One region of the Mycobacterium sp. pR1184 genome, then DNA from elsewhere that is predicted to be linked to it. Evidence: riboswitches for the same ligand, from Rfam matches in the RefSeq annotation. Region 1 holds a riboswitch; the other holds the start of a gene.
What was found. A riboswitch is a leader RNA that binds a small molecule or an ion and turns the genes downstream of it on or off. The one in region 1 is predicted to bind cobalamin.
Positions count from the first base shown of each region.

Region 2: linked by a shared signal. The riboswitch ahead of ACAG21_RS25970 ((2Fe-2S)-binding protein) and the one ahead of metE (5-methyltetrahydropteroyltriglutamate--homocysteine S-methyltransferase) in region 1 are both predicted to bind cobalamin.

Region 1 is NZ_JBGGKR010000018.1:90,519-96,183, forward strand. Features, by position in the region: gene ACAG21_RS25755 (DUF3556 domain-containing protein) at 1-1,318, shown strand, start outside; gene metE (5-methyltetrahydropteroyltriglutamate--homocysteine S-methyltransferase) at 1,368-3,638, opposite strand; cobalamin riboswitch at 3,786-3,979, opposite strand; gene ACAG21_RS25765 (SDR family oxidoreductase) at 4,027-4,671, opposite strand; gene ACAG21_RS25770 (TetR/AcrR family transcriptional regulator) at 4,712-5,272, opposite strand; gene ACAG21_RS25775 (TrpB-like pyridoxal phosphate-dependent enzyme) at 5,356-5,665, opposite strand, start outside.
Region 2 is NZ_JBGGKR010000019.1:12,075-17,739, forward strand. Features, by position in the region: gene ACAG21_RS25950 (hypothetical protein) at 1-105, opposite strand, end outside; gene miaB (tRNA (N6-isopentenyl adenosine(37)-C2)-methylthiotransferase MiaB) at 93-1,619, opposite strand; gene recX (recombination regulator RecX) at 1,664-2,185, opposite strand; gene recA (recombinase RecA) at 2,151-3,191, opposite strand; cobalamin riboswitch at 3,348-3,484, shown strand; gene ACAG21_RS25970 ((2Fe-2S)-binding protein) at 3,527-4,201, shown strand; gene ACAG21_RS25975 (DUF3046 domain-containing protein) at 4,268-4,474, opposite strand; gene ACAG21_RS25980 (glycosyltransferase) at 4,486-5,652, opposite strand.

The DNA of each region.
Region 1 (5,665 bases):
GTTCGCCGACGGCACCGGCCCGATACCGGAGCTGGGCACCCAGATCGGGGTGATTCGCCCGTGGCGGATCGTGTTGATCCTGGTACTGCTCGGGATCCTGGGGTTGCGGGACAAGGTGATCTTCCTGGCCGCCCGCGGTGAGGTGTACGCGACGCTGTCGGTGACGTTTTTGTTCGGCGGTGTCGACATGATCATCGCCGCCAAGCTGGTGTTTATGGTGATCTGGATCGGTGCTGCCACCTCCAAGCTGAACAAGCACTTTCCGTTCGTGATGTCGACGATGATGTCCAACAACCCGGTGTTCCGGCCCCGGTTCATCAAGCGGATGTTTTTCGAGAAGTTCCCCGACGATCTGCGGCCCGGCCGGTTGTCGCGCGTATTCGCCCACGTGAGCACCTTCGTCGAAATGTGTGTGCCCATCGCGCTATTCGTTGGGCACGGCGGATGGTGGACCGCGGTCCCCGCAGCGATCATGGTGATCTTCCACTTCGGCATCCTGTCGGCCATCCCGATGGGCGTGCCGCTGGAGTGGAACGTGTTCATGATCTTCGGCGTCTTCGCATTGTTCGTCGGACACACTCATACCGGACTGACCGACCTGAAAAACCCCGTCCTGGTCGGGGTTTTCATCGCGTTCATCGCCTCAATCGTGATCGCGGGCAACCTGTTTCCCCGCAAGATCTCGTTCCTGCCCGGCATGCGCTATTACGCCGGCAACTGGGACACCACGCTGTGGTGCATCAAGGCCTCGGCGGACAAGAAGATCAACCACAACATCGTCTCGATCGCCAGCATGCCCGCGGCCCAGCTGGAGAAGGTGTACGGCAAGGAACGTGCGCAGATCCCGATGTATCTCGGATATGCGTTCCGCGCCATGAACACTCACGGCCGGGCGTTGTTCACCTTGGCACACCGGGCGATGGCCGGCCAGAACGAAGACGACTACGTGATCACCGACGGGGAGCGAATCTGCAGCACCGCCATCGGATGGAATTTCGGCGACGGCCATATGCACAACGAACAGCTGATCGCCGCGATGCAGCAGCGCTGCGGCTTCCTGCCCGGTGAGGTGCGGGTCGTGCTACTCGACGCCCAGCCGATCCACAAGCAGACGCAGGCCTACCGGCTGGTGGACGCCGCGACGGGCGAATTCGAACGCGGCATCGTCAAAGTCGCGGACATGGTGACGCGGCAGCCCTGGGACGACCAGGTGCCGGTCCAGGTGCTCTGGAGTGCGGCTGCCGAAGAAGAGGCAGCAGAGGCCGAGGCGCGCGAGGAGCTAGAGCCGGAGGCCCCGCCGAGCGTCACGCCAGAGTGACGCCGAAGCCCGAGCGCCACGACGGCGTGACGCTCGGCGCTATCGACCGTCAGACTGCTGCGCGCACTTCCTGCGCCGCGGCAACCATGTTCTGCAGCGACGCGGTCACCTCGTCGGTGTTTCGCGTCTTGAGGCCGCAGTCGGGGTTGACCCACAGCCGCTCCGCGGGCAGAGCCCGCAACGCGGCCCGCAACGACTCAGCCATCTCGCCGGAGCTCGGCACCCGCGGTGAGTGGATGTCGTAGACGCCCGGGCCCACGCTGTTGGCGAAGCCGACCGCGTTGAGGTCGTCGAGCACCTCCATGTGCGAGCGCGCCGCCTCGATGGAGGTGACGTCGGCATCCAGGTCGGCGATCGCGCCGATCACCTCGCCGAACTCCGAGTAGCACAGGTGCGTGTGGATCTGGGTCGAGTCGGCGACGCCGGAGGTGGCTAACCGGAAAGACCCGACGGCCCAACGCAAGTAGTCCTCCTGATCGGCCCGGCGCAGCGGCAGCAGCTCACGCAGCGCGGGCTCGTCGACCTGGATGACCGCGATGCCGGCGGACTCCAGATCCACCGTCTCGTCGCGGATCGCCAGTGCCACCTGGTTGGCGGTGTCGGCCAGCGGCTGGTCGTCGCGGACGAACGACCACGCCAGGATCGTCACCGGGCCGGTCAGCATGCCCTTGACCGGCTTGTCGGTCAGGGACTGCGCGTATTTCGCCCATTCCACCGTCATCGGCTGCCGGCGGATGACGTCGCCGTAGAGCACCGGCGGCCGCACGCAGCGGCTGCCGTAGGACTGCACCCAGCCGTTCTTGGTGGCGAAGAAGCCGTCCAGCTGCTCGGCGAAGTACTGCACCATGTCGTTGCGCTCGGGCTCACCGTGCACCAACACGTCGAGGCCGAGCTGTTCCTGCAGCTTGATGACGTCGGAGATCTCCTGCTTCATCCGCCGGTCGTATTCGGCCTCGTCGATCTCACCGGCGACCAGCGCGGCGCGGGCCTTGCGGATCTCGACGGTCTGCGGAAACGACCCGATTGTCGTGGTCGGCAGCGGTGGCAGGTGCAGCCGCTCGTCTTGGCTGATCCGCCGCTCTGCGGCGTCGCCGCGGTGGGTGCCGGTCGCGACAATCTCTTTGATGCGGGCCCGGACCCGGTCGTTGTGCAGCCGCGGATCCTGCTTGCGGGAGGCGACGGCGGCGTTGGATGCCTCGATCTGCGCGGCGACGGCTTCGCGGCCCTCGTGCAGCGCACGGGACAGCGTCACCACCTCGGCCACCTTCTCCCGCCCGAATGCCAACCAACTGCGCAGCGTGTCGTCCAGGCCGGTCTCCGGCTCCAGCGAATACGGCACGTGCAGCGTGGAGCACGACGTCGACACCGCGATGTTGGCGGCCGAACCCAGCAGCGACGCCAGTTTGCTCAGCGCCGCCTGCAAGTCGGTGCGCCAGATGTTGCGTCCGTCGACGATGCCGGCCACCAGGGTCTTGTCGGCCAGTTCCGGCACTGCGGCGATCGCGGTGTCGGCGCCGTACACCAGGTCGACGCCGATCGCCTCGACGGGTGTGCGGGCCAGTGCGCCCAGTGAGGCGCCGGGATCGCCGAAGTAGGTGGCGACGTAGAGGGCGGGCCGGTTGCTCACTTTGCCCAGGGCGTTGTAGACGGCTTCGGCCAGCGCGGGGGCGTCGGCGCAGATGTCGGTGACCAGCGCCGGCTCGTCGATCTGTACCCACTGCGCGCCGTTGGCGGCGAGCAGGCTCAGCAGCTCGGAGTAAATTCCCACCAGCTCCTGCAGGCGCTCGATCGGCGCGCCGCCACCGTTGACGCCCTTGCTCAGCAACAGGAACGTGATCGGACCGATGACGACCGGGCGGGCCGGAATCCCTTGCTCAAGAGCCTCTTTCAGCTCGGACAGCACCTTGTCCGGGTTCAGCGTGAACGTCGTGGCGGGTTCGATCTCGGGAACGATGTAGTGGTAGTTGGTGTCGAACCACTTCGTCATCTCCAACGGCGCGACATCGGCGTTGCCGCGCGCGGCGGCGAAGTAGCGGTCCAGGTCGTCGGGAACCTGTGCGGCCCGGGCCGGCAACGCGCCCAGCATGACCGCGGTGTCGAGCATTTGGTCGTAGTAGGAGAAGGTGTTCACCGGCACCGAGTCCAATCCGGCTTCGGCCAGGTGATTCCAGGTGTCTCGGCGCAGGGTGGCTGCGACTTCTTCGAGTTCCGCGCGGCTGGTTCGGCCTTTCCAATAGCCCTCGGTCGCGCGCTTGAGTTCGCGTTTCGGGCCGATACGGGCAGAACCGACAACAGTTGCGGTGAATGGTTGGGGGATCACGATATTCGTCCTTCAATCGACGTGGTGGTCACCGCCGGCGGACGTACAGCCACTCCAACAGCGGTCAGCACCTCTTTTTCTTGAAGCACTAACCACCAACGGCTGCAGCCTAACGCCCATTCCACGAGGCGATGAGCCGCCGGACGCGGCGCGCCCGGCACAGCTGGCAGGTCTCCGGACTCGCAGGCGCGCACCTAACGGTGCTCCTAGTGGCCGTCGCTTCCCAGTCCTAAGGCCAGTGCCTACATGACGGCGGTCGTTCCTGCATACCGTTGCGGGACAGTCCCGGATTCCCACCGGGTTCCCTCTCACGAAGCGTTGTTAACGTTGCTTCGCTCGATGCCCGCGCCTTGCGGCGCACGCAAACCAGTTGCGAGAAGAAGCTTAGTCAGCCCGCCAACGCCTCGGCGACCGGGACGTCTCCGTTGTTGAATTCGATGGTCCGCCGGATCGTCGAATCGTCGGAAAGCGCGGCGGCCACGACGAGCGCGACGTCGGCACGCGATACCTCACCCTTGCCCTCTTCGCCGACAGCGATGCGCCCGGTCGCTTCGTCCAGCGTCAACCGGCCGGGACCGAGCACCGTCCAGTCCAGCTCGCTGGCCCGCAGGTGCTCGTCCGCGGCGGCCTTGGCCTGCGCGTAGGCGAAGAATGGATCATCTTGCGGCACACCATGATCCGGACCCGCACCGAAGTAGGACACCATCACGAACCGCTTGACGCCCGCGTGGCCGGCGGCATCGATCACCCGGATCGCGGCGTCGCGGTCGACGGCATAGGTGCGCGCCGGATTGCCACCGCCCGCGCCGGCCGAGAATACGACCGCGTCGTGTCCGGGCAGCAGCTCGGCCAGCGCGTTGGTGTCCAGCTGCTCGATGTCGGCGACCACCGGTTCGGCGCCGGTGGCGGCGACCTCGTCGGAGTGGTCGGGATTGCGGAACACGGAGGTCACCTGCTCGCCTCGCTCGCTCAGGATGCGAGCCAGCTGCAGTGCGACCTTGCCGTGTCCGCCGAAGACGATGATGCGTGCCATGCCATCGACGGTACCGACGCGCAGCGCGTCGAACGACCGCTCAGCTACGTCGTAGTCCTTCGATCGCGAGCTCCATGATTCGTTTGGCTTGCCGCTTTCCCTCGGCTCCTGCCGGGACCCGCCACAGGAAACTCATCAGGAGCACAACGTCCGCGGGATCCAGGTCCGGCCGAAGGGATCCGTCGGCGATGCATGCATCGACCAACTGGCCGACGGCGGCGACCACAGGTGCATAGGTTTCGTTGATCGCGTCCTGTGCGGCGGCACTGTGCAGCGCGTCGCCGAGGCCGTGTTTGACGCGAACGTAATCGGCGAGCTTCAGAAACCACAGGCGCAACGCGTCCAAGGGCGGGTGCGCCTGCAGCAGTTTGGGCACCGCGGCCACAAGTCGCTGCACATCGTGGCGGTAGACGGCGAGGATCAACACTTCCCGGGTAGGGAAGTGGCGGTACAACGTGCCCGCCCCGACACCCGCGCGCTTGGCGATCTCGTTGAGTGATGTCGTGCCCGACTCCGCAAAGGCGTCGTGCGCCACGTCGATGATGTGCTCCCGGTTGCGGACGGCGTCGGCGCGAACCCGGGTGACACCGTCGTCTGTCACGGACCGCCACCTCGCTTCGTCAGGCACATCTTCGCTGCGGTACGAGCATAAGTGGAGTCGATCTCCGTTACGACCCTGGGCAATTAGTCGTCGGACAGCCGGTCATGGAAATAATCGTCGTAGGCCGCCAGGTCGAGGAGTCCGTGACCCGAGTAGTTGAACACGATCACGGTTTCCCGCTGCGTCCGGCGGGCGACCAGCGCCTCCTCGAGCACGGCTCGGATCGCGTGCGCAGTCTCCGGCGCGGGGATGACGCCCTCGCTGCGTGCGAACCGGATGGCGGCCTCCAGCACGGATCGCTGTGAGTACGCCACGGCCTCGATCCACCCGTGTTGCAGGAGGTTTGACACAATCGGTGCCACGCCGTGATAACGCAGTCCGCCGGCGTGCGTG
Region 2 (5,665 bases), on a different contig from region 1:
TGCCCTTGGGCCGGGGTCGATTTCGCGTGCAACGCGGCGTTCTGCGGCCTCGATATCGGCGCGCAGCGCATCAAGGTCCGTGTGTTCTTTCGTCATCGGGCACATCCCTGGGTTTCGACTGTTTGAATTGCCGGCCCAATGCCGGGCATGCCCAAACCGACGCCGCGCGGGCGCCGTCCGGCGGCGTGCGCGTCGCCGGCCCGGGTGCGGCGGTGGGTCAGGATGCCGGCGTCGGCGATCAGGTGGTGCGGCGCGGCCTCGGTGACCGCGGTGGTGATGATGTCTCCGGGGCGCACCGGGGTGTCGGCGGTGAAGTGCACCAGCCGGCCGTCGCGCGCGCGTCCGGTCATGCGGGCGGTGCGCGCATCCTTGCGGCCCTCGCCGGTCGCGACCAAAAGTTCGACCTGCTGGCCGATCAGTTCCCGGTTGCCCTCCAGCGAGATCTGCTCCTGCAGTTCGATCAGCCGCATATAGCGTTCCTGCACAACGTCTTTCGGCAACTGCCCATCGAGTTCGGCGGCCGGGGTTCCGGGCCGCTTCGAGTACTGGAAGGTGAATGCGGCCGCAAACCGGGCCTGGCGCACCACGTCGAGGGTGGCCGCGAAGTCCTCCTCGGTTTCGCCGGGGAATCCGACGATCAGGTCGGTGGTGATGGCCGCGTGCGGCATCGCTGTGCGCACCCGGTCGATGATGCCGAGGTAGCGCTCGGCGCGATACGAGCGCCGCATCGCCCGCAGCATCCGGTCCGACCCCGACTGCAACGGCATGTGCAGGGCCGGACACACATTGGGCGTCTGGGCCATCGCATCGATGACGTCGTCGGTGAACTCGGCCGGGTGCGGGGAGGTGAACCGCACGCGTTCCAGTCCGTCGATGTCTCCGCAGGCCCGCAGCAGCTCGGCGAAGGCGCCGCGGTTGCGAGGCACAGCGGGATCGGCGAACGAGACACCGTATGCGTTGACGTTCTGCCCGAGCAGCGTGACTTCCAGCACGCCGTCGGCCACCAACGATCGCACTTCGGCGAGAATGTCGGCCGGGCTGCGGTCGACCTCCTTGCCGCGCAACGACGGGACGATGCAGAACGTGCAGCTGTTGTTGCAGCCGACGGAGATGGAAACCCAAGCAGCATAAGCGGATTCGCGGGCGCTCGGCAGCGACGATGGAAATTCCTGCAGCGCCTCGACGATCTCCACCTGGGCGACCTTGTTGTGCCGGGCCCGCTCCAGCAGGGTGGGCAGCGACCCGATGTTGTGCGTGCCGAAGACCACATCGACCCAGGGCGCCTTGTCCAGCAACGCTTCTCGGTCTTTCTGGGCCAGACAGCCACCGACGGCGATCTGGAAGTCGGGGTTGTCGCGTTTACGCGGGGCCAGGTGGCTGATGTTGCCGTACAGCTTGTTGTCGGCGTTCTCGCGCACCGCGCAGGTATTGAAGACCACGACATCCGCGTCGGCGCCCTCGTCGGCGCGTTGGTAGCCGGCGGCTTCGAGTAGACCCGCCAACCGCTCGGAGTCGTGGACGTTCATCTGACAGCCGTAGGTGCGGACCTGATAGGTGCGCCCCGACCCCGTCGCGGGCCCGGCCAGGCTCGCGGCGTCCGGTGCCACTGTCGAAGTCACGGGGCCATGGTACGGCGACCGGGGTCTACGCCATGAACCCCCAGCTAGACGCGGCGGCGTTCGCGCTCGGCGTTCAGCTCGGCGAGGACAACCTCGCAGGCAAGGTTCTGGCCATAGCCGCGGCGAGCCAGCATGCCCACCAGTCGGCGGGTGATCCGCGCGTCGTCCCCGCTCAGCGTTTCCCGCCGCAGCTTGGCCCGCACCAGTTCTTCGGCCCGGCTTCGCTCGGCACCGGCGTCGATCCCGGCCAGTGCGGTATTGATGACCTCTTTGTCGACGCCCTTGGTGTGCAGCTCGGCGGCCAACGCGCGCCTGCTTTTCCCCGCGCGGGCGTGCCGGGACCGCACCCACTGCTCGGCGAAGTCCTGGTCGTCCACCAGCCCGACGGCGGCCAGCCGGTCGAGCACCCGAGCACTGACGTCGCCGGGGTATCCGCGTTTGGCGAGCTGGCCGGACAACTCGGCCCGGGTGCGCGACCTCGCGGTGAGCAGGCGCAGGCACAGCGCCCGCGCCTGCTCCTCGCGGGCAGGCTCAGAAATCGACGGGGGCGGGGAGGACGTCGTCATCGGTCAGCACCGCGCCAATGCCCAACTTTTCCTTGATCTTCTTCTCGATCTCGTTGGCGATATCGCCGTTCTCCACCAGGAAGTTGCGCACGTTCTCCTTGCCCTGGCCGAGCTGCTCGCCCTCATAGGTGAACCAGGAACCGGACTTGCGGATGAAGCCCTGATCCACACCCATGTCGATCAGCGACCCCTCCCTGCTGATGCCGCGGCCGTAGAGGATGTCGAACTCGGCCTGCTTGAACGGCGGCGACACCTTGTTCTTGACGACCTTGACCCGGGTGCGGTTACCGACCGCATCGGTGCCGTCCTTGAGTGTCTCGATCCGGCGCACATCCAGGCGCACCGACGCGTAGAACTTCAAAGCCTTTCCACCCGTGGTGGTTTCGGGGCTGCCGAACATCACCCCGATCTTCTCGCGGAGCTGATTGATGAAGATCGCGGTGGTCCCCGAATTGTTCAGTGCGCCAGTCATTTTCCGCAGCGCCTGGCTCATCAGCCGGGCCTGCAGCCCGACGTGGCTGTCACCCATCTCGCCCTCGAGTTCCGCGCGCGGCACCAATGCGGCTACCGAGTCGATGACCAGAATGTCCAGGGCGCCGGAGCGAATCAGCATGTCGGCGATCTCGAGGGCCTGCTCACCGGTGTCGGGCTGGCTGACCAGCAAGGAATCGGTGTCGACGCCGAGTTTCCTGGCGTAGTCCGGGTCCAGGGCGTGCTCGGCGTCGATGAACGCCGCGACACCCCCGGCGGCCTGGGCATTGGCCACCGCGTGCAGCGCGACGGTCGTCTTACCCGAAGATTCCGGGCCGTAGATCTCCACGACCCGGCCGCGTGGCAGGCCGCCGATGCCCAGGGCCACGTCCAATGCGATGGATCCGGTCGGAATGACCGAAATCGGCTGACGCTGCTCGTCGCCGAGACGCATCACCGAGCCTTTGCCGTAGCTCTTCTCGATCTGGGCCATCGCCAGTTCGAGAGCCTTCTCACGGTCGGGCGCTTGCGCCATGGTGCTCTCCTAATAGTCGGTGTTCTTCTGACCGGTATCGGTCGGTTGGCCGTGACACTAGAGCTGGCCACCGACAAGTCGTCTCTTCGAGTGATCCCCACAGTAGACGAACACCTGTTCGATTCAAGTTCGACACGCCGCAGGCGGCTGCGTGTGGCAATATCGGCTACCGACAGTGCGCCGACGGGCCTGCACGAAGAGGAAACCGGTGCGAATCCGGTGCGGTCCCGCCACTGTGATCGGGCACATTGCGACCCGAGAGCCAGATACTCACCGCCGGCGCTTCCTCACTAGACGCTGGGGCGGGTCTCCCCAGAGAGGCTGGTTTCGCACGCATGGATATCTCCGGTGAGCTTGCCGAAATATCTTCCTACAAAGGGTTTTTCGCACTGACCGTGGGCGGCGGGGCGACAGGATGGCACCCGGTCCGCCAGGACTACGCCAACGGCTTTGCGGGTTTGATCGACACCACCGCGGCGCGCTACCACACGACGGACCTGCGGATCGGCGCCTCCCTGGTCCACCTCGGCCACGCCACCCGGCTGTGGTCACCGGCGCTGGCCTGCGCGTTGGCCCACGGCGTCGTGCCGGATCTGCAACACCTGGAACGTGCCGACGACGGGGCGCAGCTGCGCCTGCCCGAGCCCATCGGAGAGCCGGTCGAGGACATCGCGGCCGACTTGTATCGCCTTGTGGTGCAACACCATATGCAGCCGTTTGCGGCCGGGCTGCGGGTCAAACTGGCGCCAGCCCTGCTGGCGGGCAACATCGCGTCCGCACTCGTCGGCGCGTCGCGGGCGCTGCTCGCGGCCCGACCGGACCTGCGGGCACGGATCGTCGAGGTCACCATGTCCCTGCTCGACACCGGCGTGCTGTCTGGATCCGGTGCCATCACCGGCTCACACCTGGGCTTCAAGCGCGACAGCTGCTGCCTGTTCTATCGCCTGCCCGGGCGATCGGTCTGCGGTGACTGCGTGTTTCGCCAGGCACCGCGCTCGACCCGGCGTTGAGGGTGCGCTGGCGACGGCCAGTGTGCGCCCAGGGCGCCGTAGCCGCACACTCGACGGGAAGAAAGCTCACCATTGCTCACGGGGCACGTCGAAGTCGATGCACAACGCCCGCCAGACGTCGCGGGGTTCGACGCCGTCCTCGATCGCCTGGGCGGCGGTCCGGCCGTCGAAACCGGGCAGCACGTGATCTACCAGTACCGATGCGCCGTAGGCGGCGCCGAATCGCAGCACCACCCGCTCGTTGAACTCCGTCAGCCGCACGCCAGCCAACATACCGAGCCCCGCTATTTCGCGAGCGCCAGCGCTTGGTGGCACACCCGAACCGGGTCGGCGACGCGGTGGATACCCGACGCGGCGGTGCGCGCGGCGTCGCGGTAGCCCGGCGTCGACAACACGTCGTTGACCGCGTCGGCCAGCGCATCGGCGGTCAGCGGCCGAATCAGCCGCGCACTCCCCTGCCGCTGCACCCGGTTGGCGATCTCCCACTGATCCCCGCCGCCGGGAACCACCACCAGCGGCACCCCGGCCAGCAGCGTCTTGGCGACCATGCCGTGGCCGCCGCCGCAGATCACGACGTCGGCATGGGAGAGCAGCTCGTCCTGACGGCCCAGCCCGACGGCCGCCCACGGCGGCACCGTCAGGTCCGGTCCGTCCAACCGCGACACCAGCAGGCGCGAACCCGCCGGCAACGTCTCCCCCGGCGTCAGGCAGCCCAGCGCGACTTCGGCCAGGCCCTCGGTCCCGATCAAGGCGGTCGACGGCGCGATGACGATCACCGGCCCGGAGCCGGCCGGGACCTCGAGGATGCGATCGGTCGGCTCGAAGTGCAGCGGTCCCACGACGACGGCCTCGGCCGGCCAGTCCGGACGGGCCACCTCGAGGGCGGGCAGCGTCGCGATCAGCCGTCGCAGCGGACCGGGATCGCGCGCCGGCAGTCCGATCTCGGTGCGCGCCATCTCGCGCTGCTGCAGACCCGTGCGCACCGACCGCGCCGTCAGCGCCCGCATCGTGGCGTCGCGCAGCCGGCCGCGAATGCCGATACCCGGCGCCAGCCCACTGCCGATCGGCGGCAACCCCTTCGACGGCAGATACAGCGGGTGCGGGTTCAGTTCGATCCACGGGATCCCGAGCAGCTCGGCGGCCATGCCGCCGCCGGCGGTGATGACGTCGGACACCACCAGGTCGGGCGCTAGGTCGCGCAGCGCCGCAACATTGAGCACCGCCATTCGCGCCGCGCGCCGGTGGATTCGGGCCCCGGCGTCGACGTCTTCGTCGGTCGCGGCCAGCCCGTCCAGCGCGAGCGCCTCGATGCCGACGTCGCGGGCGGCTTGCAGCCATTCCTCGCCGGTGAACAGGGTCGGCTCGTCGCCCGCGTCCCGGAAGCGCTGGCACAACGCGATCGCGGGAAACGAGTGCCCGGGATCCGGCCCGGCGACCACGGCGACTCGCACCGCCTTACCCTGC